Bradyrhizobium diazoefficiens: one gene and its partner. The protein of the gene in region 1 interacts with the protein of each later gene in a pairwise test. Links are inferred from orthologs where the notes say so. Each region holds a gene or a part of one and is shown in the gene's direction. Other genes may lie near its edges.

Evidence for each region.
Region 2: the proteins of ptsN (region 1) and JJB99_RS09755 interact in binary tests that used the Escherichia coli proteins (3 or more experiments, as listed by UniProt). The link is inferred for Bradyrhizobium diazoefficiens from one-to-one orthologs.

The regions. Positions count from the first base shown.
Region 1 is NZ_CP067100.1:108,735-115,638, reverse strand. Bases 2,372-5,189 are described here. They hold ptsN (PTS IIA-like nitrogen regulatory protein PtsN), read left to right. Parts: upstream 2,372-3,458; coding sequence 3,459-3,920; downstream 3,921-5,189. Other genes in these bases: JJB99_RS00475 (Hsp20 family protein), read right to left, coding at 4,878-5,189; JJB99_RS00480 (DUF1150 family protein), read right to left, coding at 4,555-4,827; JJB99_RS00485 (GNAT family N-acetyltransferase), read right to left, coding at 3,950-4,417; hpf (ribosome hibernation-promoting factor, HPF/YfiA family), read left to right, coding at 2,637-3,248; rpoN (RNA polymerase factor sigma-54), read left to right, coding at 2,372-2,462. Outside these bases: lptB (LPS export ABC transporter ATP-binding protein), read left to right, coding at 1-707; more of rpoN, read left to right, coding at 798-2,371; more of JJB99_RS00475, read right to left, coding at 5,190-5,303; JJB99_RS00470 (sn-glycerol-3-phosphate import ATP-binding protein UgpC), read right to left, coding at 5,577-6,662; sn-glycerol-3-phosphate ABC transporter permease UgpE, read right to left, coding at 6,669-6,904. UniProt on the Escherichia coli protein: Seems to have a role in regulating nitrogen assimilation.
Region 2 is NZ_CP067100.1:2,052,041-2,059,417, forward strand. The notes cover bases 1,372-4,662. They hold JJB99_RS09755 (sensor histidine kinase), read left to right. Parts: upstream 1,372-1,741; coding sequence 1,742-4,462; downstream 4,463-4,662. Other genes in these bases: JJB99_RS09750 (K(+)-transporting ATPase subunit C), read left to right, coding at 1,372-1,701; JJB99_RS09760 (response regulator), read left to right, coding at 4,459-4,662. Also shown: potassium-transporting ATPase subunit KdpB, read left to right, coding at 1-982; more of JJB99_RS09750, read left to right, coding at 1,096-1,371; more of JJB99_RS09760, read left to right, coding at 4,663-5,148; JJB99_RS09765 (Ku protein), read right to left, coding at 5,266-6,144; ligD (DNA ligase D), read left to right, coding at 6,261-7,377. UniProt on the Escherichia coli protein: Member of the two-component regulatory system KdpD/KdpE involved in the regulation of the kdp operon. KdpD may function as a membrane-associated protein kinase that phosphorylates KdpE in response to environmental signals.

The DNA.
Region 1 (6,904 bases):
TGCATAGCGTGGAAAAGAGTTTCGGCAGCCGCCAGGTCGTGCGCGGCGTCAGCATCTATGTGCGCCGCGGCGAAGCGGTCGGCCTGCTCGGCCCGAACGGCGCCGGCAAGACCACCGTGTTCTACATGATCACCGGCCTGATCAAGGCCGATCGCGGCGCGATCGAGCTCGACGGCCACGACGTCACCAAGCTGCCGATGTACCAGCGCGCGCGGCTCGGCATCGGCTATCTGCCGCAGGAAGCCTCGATCTTCCGCGGCCTCACCGTCGAGCAGAACATCCGTGCCGTGCTCGAAGTGGTCGAGCCCTCGCGCAAGAAGCGCGAGCAGCAGCTCGATTCGCTGCTCGACGAGTTCAACATCACCCGCCTGCGCAAATCGCCGTCGATCGCGCTGTCAGGCGGCGAGCGCCGCCGCGTCGAGATCGCGCGCGCGCTGGCGACGCGCCCGAACTACATGCTGCTCGACGAGCCGTTCGCCGGCATCGATCCGATCGCGGTCGGCGACATTCAGGACTTGGTTCGCCACCTCACCAATCGCGGCATCGGCGTCCTGATCACCGACCACAATGTCCGCGAGACGCTCGGCCTCACCGATCGCGCCTATATCGTCTATGCCGGTGAAATCCTGACCGAGGGCAGCCCGGACGAGATCGTCGCGGATCCCGACGTTCGGCGGCTTTACTTGGGCGAGGAATTCCGCCTCTAGCCCTTTTTTCCAATCCGTCAAGGCGTGTACATCGGGCCACGACTGAGATAAGCAAGAATCGGACCAATTTTCGGGAACGGTTCTTGTTAGATGGCGCTGACGCAGAGATTAGAGTTCCGGCAATCGCAGTCGCTGGTCATGACGCCGCAGCTGATGCAGGCGATCAAGCTGCTGCAATTGTCCAATCTCGATCTCACGACCTTCGTGGAGGAGGAACTCGAGCGTAATCCCCTGCTGGAGCGGGCCAATGACGAGGCCTCCGGCGGCGAAGCTCCGGCCGAGGGCGGCCAGTTCAGCGACCATGATGACGAGAATTCGGGCAGCCAAAGCGATGATCATGGCGATGAACATGGCGATGGTCATGGCGATAGTGACGGCTTTGGCGGCAGCGGCGAGGCCTTCGAGCCCGGCCAGGAAGAATGGATGAGCAAGGATCTCGGCACCCGCGCCGAGATCGAGCAGACCCTCGACACGGGCCTCGACAACGTCTTCTCCGAGGAGCCGGCCGAGACCGCCGCGCGCAACGCCCAGGACGTCGCGCCGACCACCTACACCGAATGGGGCGGCGGTGCTTCCTCCGACGAGGACTACAATCTCGAGGCTTTCGTCGCCGCGGAGATGACGCTCGGCGATCATCTCGCCGAGCAGCTCTCGGTGGCCTTCACCGGCGCGGCGCAGCGCATGATCGGGCAATACCTGATCGACCTCGTCGACGAAGCCGGCTATCTGCCGCCCGATCTCGGCCAGGCCGCCGAGCGGCTTGGCGCAACGCAAGAGGATGTCGAGGACGTCCTTGCCGTGCTGCAAAAATTCGATCCGCCCGGCGTCTGCGCGCGCAATTTGAGCGAATGCCTGGCGATCCAGCTGCGCGAGCTCGACCGCTACGATCCCGCGATGCAGGCCCTGGTCGAGCATCTCGATCTCCTCGCCAAGCGCGACATCGTGAGCCTGCGCAAGCTCTGCGGCGTCGACGACGAGGACATCGCCGACATGATCGGCGAGATCCGCCGGCTCAATCCCAAGCCCGGCATGAAGTTCGGCTCGGCCCGTTTGCAGACCATGGTGCCCGACGTCTATGTCCGCCCGGGTCCGGACGGCGGCTGGCATGTCGAGCTCAACAGCGACACCTTGCCGCGCGTGCTGGTGAACCAGACCTATTACTCCGAGCTGTCGAAAAAGATCGGCAAGGACGGCGACAAGTCCTATTTCACGGATGCATTGCAGAACGCGACCTGGCTGGTGCGCGCGCTCGACCAGCGCGCCCGCACCATCCTGAAAGTTGCGACCGAGATCGTGCGCCAGCAGGACGGCTTCTTCACCCATGGCGTGGCCCATCTGCGGCCGCTGAATCTGAAGGCGGTTGCCGACGCCATCCAGATGCATGAATCCACGGTGTCGCGCGTCACCGCCAACAAATACATGGCGACAAATCGCGGCACATTCGAGTTGAAATATTTCTTCACGGCGTCGATCGCCTCGGCCGACGGCGGCGAGGCGCACTCCGCCGAAGCCGTGCGTCACCACATCAAGCAGCTGATCGATTCGGAAGAACCCGCGGCGATCCTGTCGGATGATACCATCGTGGAACGCTTGCGCGCCTCGGGAATTGATATTGCCCGCCGCACGGTCGCGAAGTACCGCGAAGCCATGCGCATTCCGTCCTCGGTGCAACGCCGCCGCGACAAGCAGAGCGCTCTTGGTAACGTCCTTTCCACCGCACTGTCCGATCGCTCCCGCAACACCGAGCCGGCCTGATTGCGCTGGTGCGAAATCGCGCTACTCTCACCTCCCCTGTCGCGACCGATCCAAGCACGCGCATGATCCGGAAAAATGTTCGGCGGTTTTCCGGCAAGATCATGCGCAGGGAATGACCTAAGATGCGATGACGCGTCATCGCATCTTGGGCAATCAAACCAAGCGAGGCATCACATGACTCTTCGGATTTCGGGCAAGAGCGTCAGTGTCGGCGAGGCCCTGCGCGGCCGCGTTGCCGACCGGACTGAAGAGGTCCTGCGCAAATATTTCGACGGCAATTATTCCGGCCACATCACGCTGTCCAAGGACGGCTTCGGCTTTCGCACCGACTGTGCGCTGCATCTCGATTCCGGCATTACGCTGGAGGCCGATTCGAACGCGCCGGACGCCTATGCCAGCGCCGACCAGGCGCTCCTGATGATCGAGAAGCGGCTCAAGCGCTACAAGAGCCGGCTCAAGGATCGTTCCGCCCGCAAGGCCCATGTCGCCTCTGCGGCGCTGGCCGCCCTCGATGCCACGGCTTACGTGCTGGAGGCCCCTGGCGAGGGCGAGGACGACGATGAAGTCACCGGCTACAACCCCGTGATCATCGCCGAGGCCACCACCTCGCTGAAGCAGCTTTCGGTCAGCGAAGCCGTCATGGAACTCGACCTCACGGGGGCGCCCTGTCTGGTGTTCCAGCATGGCTCCAGCGGCCGGGTGAACATCATCTACCGCCGCGCCGACGGCAATGTCGGCTGGATCGACCCGCCGAGCGGCAAGGCCGACGGCAAGGCGGGAGGCTAGCCGCGGCCCCGTACAAACCGCGGCCCTTAACAATGACCGGGGCATAGCCGCACGCAGGAGTTGGCACCGGGATTGCGTTGGAGTAGAAGCGCCCCACATCAGGAACGGGCTAAGTGCGCCTCCTGCTTCATGTTATTGACGCCGGCTAGCTTGGTCTATCAAGCTGGCCAATTCGGAACCTGACGGTTTAATTCACCTCGGAAACCTTCCATGCCGATTACCGATCTGGTCGCACCCGAGGCGATTCTCCCGGCATTGAAGGTCAACAGCAAGAAGCAGGCCTTGCAGGAGCTCGCGGCCAGGGCCGCCGAGCTGACCGGGCAGAACGAACGCTCCGTATTCGAGGTGCTGCTCCAGCGCGAGAAGCTCGGCACCACCGCAGTCGGCTATGGCGTCGCCATCCCCCACGGCAAGCTGCCCAAGCTGGAAAAGATCTTCGGCCTGTTCGCACGCCTCGATCGTCCGATCGATTTCGAGGCGATGGACGGCCAGCCGGTCGATCTCGTCTTCCTGCTGCTCGCCCCCGAAGGCGCCGGCGCCGATCACCTCAAGGCGCTCGCCCGCATCGCCCGCCTCCTGCGCGACCAGGACATCGCCAAGAAGCTCCGCGCCTCGCGCGATGCCCAGGCGATCTATTCGGTGCTGGCCCTGCCGCCGGCGACGGCGGCGTAAGCGACCGATCTGCTTTCTCTGAGCGCGTCTTAGAGGGTGCGCGAAAGATAGCGCACCGTCTTGCTGCCATTGTGGATGGTTGCGCTGCCGATTTCAATGAACCCCAGCATCTCGTGAAAAGCGTCCGAGGCCGGGTTCGGCGGCTCCCGATTGACCTCGCAGACAATGCGGTCGTGGCCTGCCTGCGCGGCGCGATCGAGCAGGTCGGAGTAGAGACGTCGAGCGCATCCTCTCCCGCGCGCAGAATGCGCGACGGCAATCCGGTCGATGTAGACGAAGCGGGCATAGCGCGACCGGAACCACAGGAAGTTCGGGCTGTCGTATTGTCCGTCCTGATCGAGCGCGATCAGGAATGCATCGAGATTTCCGATCCTTCTGGCGTAGAAGGCCTGTTCGACGAGATTCCGCAGCCGCTCAAGTTCAAGCCATGAAAGCTCCTGCGCGTGGCTGTTGTTAAGTGCGAGCACAGCTTCCATGAGAGGCTCGCCGCGCGACATGTCTGAGTGGGAAAGCAGGATGGGATCAAGCTTGTTCATCGCGATCGTCTAGCAACGATGAGTTGCGAAAGCAAAACGGGCACGCCTTCACGAAGGCATGCCCGCTTGAATCTCTGTTCGTCGCGCGACGCGCGCGCTTAGTGCACGCTCACCGCTTGCAGCTCGTTGCTCCAGGCGTTGGCGATCGCGGCTTCGCGGCTGTCGGTCAGCATGATCGGCGTGCCGTCGGCAGAGTGGAGCGCGAACAGCTTGAGGCCCGGCGCGATTTTCGGGGCTTCGGGAAACAGGCCCGGCACGTCCTCGGAGCGGATCTGCTTCACATACGCGATGTGACCTTCGCCGAGGGTTGCCAGCGTCTCGGGCGAGACGTTCTTGGCTTCGTATTCGAACGCAACGTGACCTTCACTCATGGTCTCGACTCCTCTCTCGAACTAAGCGGTCGAGTCCGCTACTCGTTCCATTATTCGTGCTCATTGATAGCGATTGTCTTAACGATCCTCTCCGGTTCCGGCCGGGCCAGATCAATCGATAACAACCCGTTTTTCAGATCCGCACCCAGCACCAGCATCCCTTCCGCCAGCACGAAGGTGCGCTGGAAGTGGCGCGCGGCGATGCCGCGATGGATGTATTGCCGGGTCTTGTCGTCCTGCTGCCGCCCGCGAATGACGAGCTGGTTTTCCTCAATGGTTACATCGAGTTGGTCGCGGGTGAATCCGGCGACCGCCAGCGTGATGCGCAACCGCTCGGGCTGGCCATCCGTGCGGTCACACCTCTCGATATTGTAGGGAGGATAACCGTCGGCGCCTTTGACGACGCGATCGAGCACGCGCTCGATCTCATCGAAGCCCAGCAGGAACGGACTGGAAAGGGTGGGAACACGAGACATAGTTTACAAAGTCCTCGCAGAAAGCGACTTTGACATTTCAGGGCCCGAACGGCGCCCCTTGGTCAGCAATATGGTCATATCCCCCTGTCGGTTCAAGGACGTAGCGGGGAGCTGTGGATGGGCCATGCTGGCCCCAGATGCTGCCGGATCGTCGTGGCGGGACAAGTCAGGGCATGCCGAATTGCGGCGTCATTTCTTCAACGAAAACAAGCGCAGTTCTACTGTGCATGGGGTTGTTTTCGGACTTCTTGTCGGTCGGCCCCTCGGAACCGCTCAGGCCTCGATCCGCGCCCGGCCGTCACCACTGAAAAGGTGCAGCTTCGCTCGCACCGCCGCGACCCGGATAGTCTCGCCGATAGCGGGAGCTTCAGTGCCGGGAATCCGCACAATGACCTCGCCGGGCGGCAGCTCGCCCGGCGTGGCGGCGATGCGCTGCTCGTCCTGCGCGCGCGAGCCGTAGACAAAGGTTTCCGCGCCGACGCGCTCTATGGCTTCGACCGTCAGGGGCAGCGCGACGCCGCCGGCCGGCGTCTCGTCGGTGATGACAAAATCTTCCGGGCGGATGCCGAGGATGCCGGCCTCAACAGCGCTGCCGCCGAGCTGCGACTTGATCTCGTCGGGACGTGTCGACATCAGGTTCATCGGCGGAGCGCCGATGAAGGAGGCGACGAAGGTGGTTGCCGGCTTCTCGTAGATCGCAAGCGGATTGCCGACTTGCTCGACCTGGCCGCCATTCATCACGACGAGAATGTCGGCGAGCGTCATTGCTTCCAGCTGGTCGTGGGTGACGTAGATCGAGGTCGTATTGAGCCGGCGCTGCAATTTGCGGATCTCGACCCGCATCGCGATGCGCAGCTTGGCATCCAGGTTCGACAGCGGCTCGTCGAACAGGAACACTTTGGGCTGGCGCACGATGGCGCGGCCCATGGCGACGCGCTGGCGCTGACCGCCCGAGAGCTGGCGCGGCTTGCGCTCCAGCATCGGCGAGAGCTCGAGCACGCGGGCGGCCTCCTCGACGCGGGTCTTGACCTCGGCCTCTTTCATGCCGCGGTTGCGCAGGCCGTAGGCCATGTTGTTGTAGACGCTCATATGTGGATAGAGCGCGTAGTTCTGGAACACCATCGCGATGTCGCGGTCGGCAGGCTCGACCTGGTTGACGACCTTGCCGCCGATGTCGATCTCGCCGCCGGTGACGGTCTCGAGCCCTGCGACCATGCGCAGCAGCGTGGACTTGCCGCAACCGGAGGGGCCGACCAGCACGCAGAACTGGCCGTCGCCGACATCGACGTCGACGCCCTTGATGGCCTCGAAGCCGCCGGTATAGGTCTTGCGGACGTTGCGCAGGGTGACGTTAGCCATAACTCTCTACTTCTCTGTCTCGACCAGGCCGCGCACGAACAATTTCTGCATCGCGACGACGACGAACACCGGCGGCAGCATCGCCAGCACGGCCGTGGCCATCACGATCGGCCATTCGGTCAGCGCATCGGTGGTGGTGATCATCTTGCGGATGCCGACCTGGATGGTCTGCATGTCGTCGCGCGTGGTGATCAGCAGCGGCCAGAGATATTGATTCCAGCCGAGGATGAACAGGATCACGA
Region 2 (7,377 bases), 1.9 Mb from region 1 along the record:
CATCCCGTTCACGGCTCAGACCCGCATGAGCGGCGTCGATGCCGGCGGCTCGTCGGTGCGCAAGGGGGCGGTCGATGCCATGCTGAACTATGTCGGGGGCGGCGCGCCGCTGGCCATTGCCTCCGGCAATACGGCGCGCGCCATCCAGCCCGCTGGGCTGCCCGAGATCGGCCGCGAGATCCAGACCATTGCCGACGAGATTGCGAAAGCCGGCGGCACGCCGCTGGCGGTCGCCAAGGACGGCAAGCTGCTCGGCGTCATCCAGCTCAAGGACATCGTCAAGGGCGGCATCCGCGAGCGCTTTACCGAGCTGCGCCGCATGGGCATCCGCACCGTCATGATCACCGGCGACAACCCGATGACCGCCGCGGCGATCGCAGCGGAAGCCGGCGTCGACGACTTCTTGGCGCAGGCAACCCCCGAGGACAAGCTCAAGCTGATCCGCGAGGAGCAGGCCAAGGGCAAGCTCGTTGCCATGTGCGGCGACGGCACCAACGACGCGCCGGCGCTCGCCCAGGCCGACGTCGGTGTCGCCATGAACACCGGCACCCAGGCCGCGCGCGAAGCCGGCAACATGGTCGACCTCGATTCCAACCCGACCAAGCTGATCGAGGTGGTCGAGATCGGCAAGCAGCTGCTGATGACGCGCGGTGCGCTGACGACCTTCTCGATCGCCAACGACGTCGCGAAATATTTTGCGATCATCCCGGCGATGTTCGTGGCGTTCTATCCGCAGCTCAACGTGCTCAACGTCATGAACCTGTCGAGCCCGCAGAGTGCCATCCTGTCGGCGATCATCTTCAATGCGCTGATCATCATCGCGCTGATCCCGCTGGCGCTGAAGGGTGTTGCCTACCGCGCGGTCGGGGCCGGCGCGTTGCTCCGCCGCAACCTCCTGATCTACGGGCTCGGCGGCATCGTCATTCCCTTCATCGGTATCAAGGCGATCGACCTCGTCGTCGTTGCCCTGCATCTCGCCTAACGCCGGTCATTGCGAGCGAAGCGAGGCAATCCAGGAATGTCTCCGCGATTAGCAGCCTGGATATTGCTTCGTCGCTTCGCTCCTCGCAATGACGGGAGAAATTGGAGAAACACATGCTCAGAGAAATCCGCCCCGCCATCGTCCTCTTGCTGGTCCTCACGGCCATCACGGGCCTGGCCTATCCGCTCGTGATGACCGCCATCGCCGGCGCGATCTTTCCCGCCAAAGCGCAAGGCAGCCTGATCGAGAAGGACGGCAGGGTGATCGGCTCCGCCCTGATCGGGCAGGAGTTCAAAACCCAGCGATACTTCCACGGCCGCCCCTCGGCGACCTTGGCGCCCGACCCGAATGATCCGACCAAGACGGTGTCCGCGCCCTACAACGCCGCCAACTCCGGCGGCTCCAATCTCGGCCCGACCAGCAAGGCGCTGGCCGACCGGCTGAAGGGGGACGTGAACAAGCTGAAGGCGGAAAATCCGAGCGCCGCCGTGCCCGTCGACCTGGTTACGACCTCGGCTAGCGGCCTCGACCCGGACATCTCGTTGGAAGCGGCGGAATTTCAGGTGCCGCGGGTGGCCAAGGCGCGGAATCTGTCGGACGATCGGGTCAAGCAGCTCGTGGCTTCCAACACCCAGGGCCGTCTGCTTGGACTGCTTGGCGAACCGCGGGTTAACGTGCTGGCATTGAACCTCGCACTCGATCGCGCCGCCGCGAAGTAGCGGTCTAGGCTCGCTGCGCCCGGATGGTTATATTGGCCTGATGGTTCAACAGCGCCGCGATCCCGAACAACGTCCGTCTCCCGAGGCGCTGCTGGAAGCCGCGCGCCGGGAGGAGAGCGCGAGCGGCAAGCTGAAGATCTTCGTCGGTGCCGCCCCCGGCGTCGGCAAGACCTATGAGATGCTGCAGAGCGCCCATGCCAGGCGCAAGGCCGGAATCGATGTCGTGGTCGGTTTCGTGGAAACCCATGGCCGCGCCGAAACCGAGGCGCTGGTGAATGGGCTCGAAGCAATACCGCGCAAGAGGCTCGACCATCGCGGCCAGATCATCGAGGAGATGGACCTCGACGCTGTGATCGCGCGGCGGCCGCAGATCGCGGTGGTCGACGAGCTCGCCCACACCAATACGGCCGGCAGCCGCCATCCCAAGCGTTATCTCGACGTCGAGGAGCTGCTCTCCCACGGCATCGACGTCTACACCGCTGTCAATATCCAGCACATCGAGAGCCTCAACGACATCGTCGCCCAGATCACCCATGTGCGGGTGCGCGAGACGGTGCCGGACTCGATTTTCGATCGCGCCGAGGCCATCGAGCTGATCGACCTCACGCCCGACGATCTGATCCAGAGGCTCAAGGAAGGCAAGGTCTACGTCCCCAAGCAGGCCGAGCGGGCGCTGGAGCATTATTTCTCGCCGGGCAATCTGACCGCCCTGCGCGAGCTGGCGCTGCGGCGCACGGCCGAGCGGGTCGACGAGCAGCTGCTCACCCACATGCAGGCGAACGCGATTCCCGGTCCCTGGGCCGCGGGCGAGCGCATCCTGGTCTGCGTCAGCGAGGATCCGCGCGCAGCTGGCCTTGTTCGCTACACCAAGCGGCTGGCCGACCGGCTGCATGCGCCGTTCACCGCGATCTCGATCGAGACGCGCCGCTCGCTCCAGCTCTCGGACGAGGAGCGCGACCGGCTCGCCGATACCCTGCGGCTCGCGGAATCGCTCGGCGGTGAAGCGCTGACGATTCCCGCCGTCGGCCGCCGCATCGCGGACGACGTGATCAATTTCGCGCAGGGCAATAACGTCACCCAGATCGTGATCGGCAAGTCGACGCGCTCGCGCTGGTTCGAGATGACGCGCGGATCCGTCGTGCACGATCTGGTTCGCCGTGCCGGCAATATCAGCGTTCACGTCATCCCCGGCGATGAGCTGTCCGGAGAGCCCGCGAAGACGTCGGTGCAGACCGCCGCCCGATCCGAGCCGTTCGATCCGCTGCCTTATCTCAAGGCGCTCGGCATCGTTCTGGTCGGCCTCGGCGCCGCCGAGCTGATTCAGCCGAGATTCGGCATCGAGAACGTGGATCTCGTGCTGCTGACGGCGGTGGTAGCTGTCGCCGTCCGTTACGGCCTGTGGCCGTCGCTGCTTGCGACGGTCGCTGCCTCGCTGTCCTACAACTTCTTCTTCCTGCCGCCGATTTACACCTTCACGATCACTGATCCGACCAATGTCGCCGCCTTCGTCCTGTTCATGGCAGTGGCGATGATTGTCTCGAATGTCGCGGCGCGCGTGCGCACGCAGGCCGACACTGCGATCGGCCGCATCAGGACCACCGAGCAGCTCTATGCGTTCAGCCGCAAGCTCGCCGGCACCGCTACCCTCGACGACGTGTTGTGGGCGTCGGCCTATCAGATTGCGCTGATGCTGAGGGTGCGCGTCGTGCTGCTGCTGCCGGACGACGGCCTGCTCACGGTGAAATCGGGCTATCCGCCGGAGGACCAGCTCGACCAGGCCGACCTTGCCGCGGCAAACTGGGCCTGGAGCAACGATCGCCCGGCCGGCCGCGGCTCGGACACCTTGCCGGGCGCCAAGCGGCTGTTCCTGCCGATGCGCACGGGGCGCGGCCCGATCGGCGTCATCGGGATCGACAATGACCGCACCGGCCCGCTGCTGACGCCGGACCAGCGCCGGCTGCTCGACGCGCTGGTCGACCAGGGCGCGCTCGCGATCGAGCGCGTGCTGTTGGTCGAGGACATGGACCGCGTCAAGCGCACCATCGAATCCGAGCGGCTGCGCGCGGCGCTGCTCACCTCGATCTCGCACGACCTGAAGACGCCCCTCGCCTCGGTGTTGGGTGCGGCCTCGACCATGCGCGATCTCGCCGGTGCGTTGTCCGACACCGAGAAGCACGATCTGCTCGCCACCGTGATCGACGAATCCGAGCGGCTCAACCGTTTTATCGCCAATCTGCTCGACATGACCAAGCTCGAATCCGGCGCCATCGTGCCCAACACGGCGCTGCATGATCTCGGCGAGATCGTCGGCAGCGCGCTCAGGCGCGCGAGCAAGATCCTGACCGCCCACAAGATGGAGCTGGTGTTGGCCGCCGACCTGCCGATGCTCCAGCTCGACGCCGTGTTGTTCGAGCAGGTGCTGTTCAATCTGCTCGACAACGCCGCAAAATATTCACCCGCCGACACCACGATCTCGATCCGCAGCCGGCGCGAGCGGGATCAGGTGGTGCTGGAGATCGCCGACGAAGGCGCCGGCATTCCGCCCGATGAGCTCGAGAGCGTGTTCGACAAGTTCTATCGGGTGCACAAGGGCGACCATGTCCGGCCCGGCACCGGGCTCGGGCTTGCTATCTCCCGCGGCTTCGTCGAAGCGATGGGCGGCACGGTCTCGGCTGCCAGCCGCAGCGACCGCAGCGGCGCCGTGCTCATCATCCGTCTGCCCGTTCCGGCACAGACCTCCGCATTGGACACCGCCGCATGAGTGCCGCCCCGATCAAAGTTCTGGTCATCGACGACGAGCCGCCGATCCGCAAATTACTGCGGTTGGGGCTCTCGACGCAGGGCTACGAGATCCTCGACGCGTCGAACGGCAAGATCGCGCTGGAGAAGCTTGCCGAGGAGCCGGCGTTGATCATCCTCGATCTCGGCCTGCCCGACATCCAGGGCCACGAGCTACTGCGTACCATCCGTGCCCGCAACGAGGGCGTGCCGATCGTGGTGCTGTCGAGCCGCGGCGACGAGGCCGGCAAGGTGCAGGCGCTCGATCTCGGCGCCGACGATTACCTCACGAAGCCCTTCGGCATGGACGAACTCTTGGCGCGCCTGCGCGCCGCGCTGCGGCACCAGCTCCAGGTTCAGGGCGAGCGCCCGGTGTTCCGCGCCGGCGATCTCTCCGTCGATCTCGTCCGCCGTATCGTCAAGGTTGGCGAGCGCGACATCAAATTGTCGCCGAAGGAGTACGATTTGCTGCGCGTGCTGGTCCAGCACGCCGGCAAGGTGCTGACCCATCGCTTCCTGCTCAAGGCGCTCTGGGACGAATTGACCGATGCGCAATATCTGCGCGTTTACGTTCGCCAGCTCCGCCAGAAGATCGAAGCCGATCCGGAGCGCCCGCAATATGTGCTGACCGAGACGGGGATCGGGTACCGGCTTAAGGTGGGGGATTGATTAGCCGTCGTTCCGGGGCGATGCGAAGCATCGAACCCGGAACATCGAGAATCCCCGGTGCGCAATTGCGCACCTGAGGTTCGCCTCTTCGACGCGCCCCCGGAATGACGGCGCTCGCTAGCCTGCCTTGCGATGCCGCGCCGTCGAGCGGTGTGCCTTCTTCGCGGCTTGCCGTCGCCCGGTCGCGCGCCGCGCGTGGGATTTCGCCGCGGTCTTCTTTCCGCCCTTGAGGCTCTGCTTCAGCGCATCCATCAAGCTGACGACGTTGCTCGGCCGCTCCTCCCGCGCCGGCAGCTCGATAGTCTTGCCGCTGGCCTTCCGCTTCACCAGCGCCTTCAGCGCGGTCTCGTAGTCGTCCTTGAATTTGCTGGGGTCGAAATGTGCGGCCTTGGTGTGCAGGATGTGGCCGGCGAGCTCGACCATGTCCTTCGTGATCTTCGGACTCTTGATATCGTCAAAGAACTCGGTCTCGTCGCGCAGCTCGTAGGGAAAGCGTAGCGTAGTGCCGAGCAGGCCCTTGCCGAGCGGCTCGATCGCGATGATGTGCTCGCGGTTGGTCAGCACGATCTTGGCGAGCGCCACGCGATCCTGGTCCTTCATGGCGTCGCGGATCACCGCAAAGGCGTCGACCGCCGCCTTGCCGTCGGGCGCGATGTAATAGGGATGGTTGAGATAGCGCTGGTCGATCTCCTCGCTCGGCACGAAGCTCTCGATGTCGATGGTGTGGTTGCTCTCGATCTGGACGGCTTCGAGTTCCTCCGGTTCGATCTCGACGTATTTTCCCTTGCGCAGCTCGTAGCCGCGGCCCTTCTGGTCGCTCTCGACGACGTCGCCGGTCTCGGAATCCACCATCTGCTGCTTGAGCCGATTGCCTGTTTCGCGGTTGATCAGGTGAAATCGCGTCTTCTCGGCCGCCGTCGTCGCCGGGTAGAGCACGACCGGGCAGCTGACCAGTGACAGCTTCAACGTTCCCTTCCAATAGGCGCGCGGGGCCATTCCATTCTCCAGTGATTCCAAGGCGTTTTGGAACCCCAACCGCCCGGTGGGGTTTTGGTTCCGGGCGGGACTTTTGCCGTGATAGGCTGAATGCCGAAAGAGAAGCGGGACTGGTCGTGCTGCAAAAACTCTCCACTTACCGAAAGAAGCGTGACTTCGAGAAGACGCCGGAGCCGTCGGGCAAGGCAGCAGTGGCGCCGTCCGAACAGCGACGTTTCGTGATCCAGAAGCATGACGCAACGCGGCTGCACTACGACCTCAGGCTCGAATTCGACGGCGTCTTCAAGTCTTGGGCGGTGACGAAGGGGCCCTCGCTCGATCCCCACGACAAGCGGCTGGCGGTCGAGGTCGAGGACCACCCGCTCGATTACGGCGATTTCGAAGGCACGATTCCGGAAGGCCAGTATGGCGGCGGCACGGTGATGCTGTGGGACCGCGGCACATGGGAATCGGACGATCCGGAAGGCGGCTTTAAGAAGGGCGATCTCAAGTTCACCCTGCATGGCGACAAGCTGCACGGCAGCTGGGTGCTGGTGCGCATGCGCAATCGCGGCGGCGAAAAGCGCACCAATTGGCTGCTGATCAAGCACCGCGACGAATATGCCCGCGAGGGCGCCGACAACGACATTCTCGACCAGGACAAGTCGGTCGCCTCCGGTCGTGCGATGGAGCAGATCGCCGAGGGCAAGGGCCGCGCGCCGAAACCGTTCATGCTGGCGAAGGGAGCCAAGGCGGATGCAGTCTGGCAGTCCAACCGCGCCGAGGAGACGAAAGGGCACACCATCAAGCCGGCGCCGCGCGCGGCGCTGAAGAGCGCGACGACTGCAAAGGGCAAGACTGCAAAGAGCAAGACCGCCAAGAAAAAAGCCACGAGCGCGACGGCCGCCAAAGAGGTCGCGGAGATGCCTGACTTCGTCGCGCCGCAGCTCTGCACCTCGATCGAGCGCCCGCCGGCCGGCGATGGCTGGTGCCACGAGATCAAGTTCGACGGTTACCGCGTGCAGCTCCGGGTCGAGAGCGGCAAGGCAACGCTGAAGACGCGCAAGGGCCTCGACTGGACCGACAAGTTCGCTTCGATCGCGAAGGAGGCAGGCTCGCTGCCGGACGTGATGATCGATGGCGAAATCATCGCGCTCGACCACAACGGCGCGCCGAATTTTTCTTCGCTCCAGGCTGCACTGTCGGACGGCAACACCGAAGACCTGATCTTCTTCGCGTTCGACCTGCTGTTCG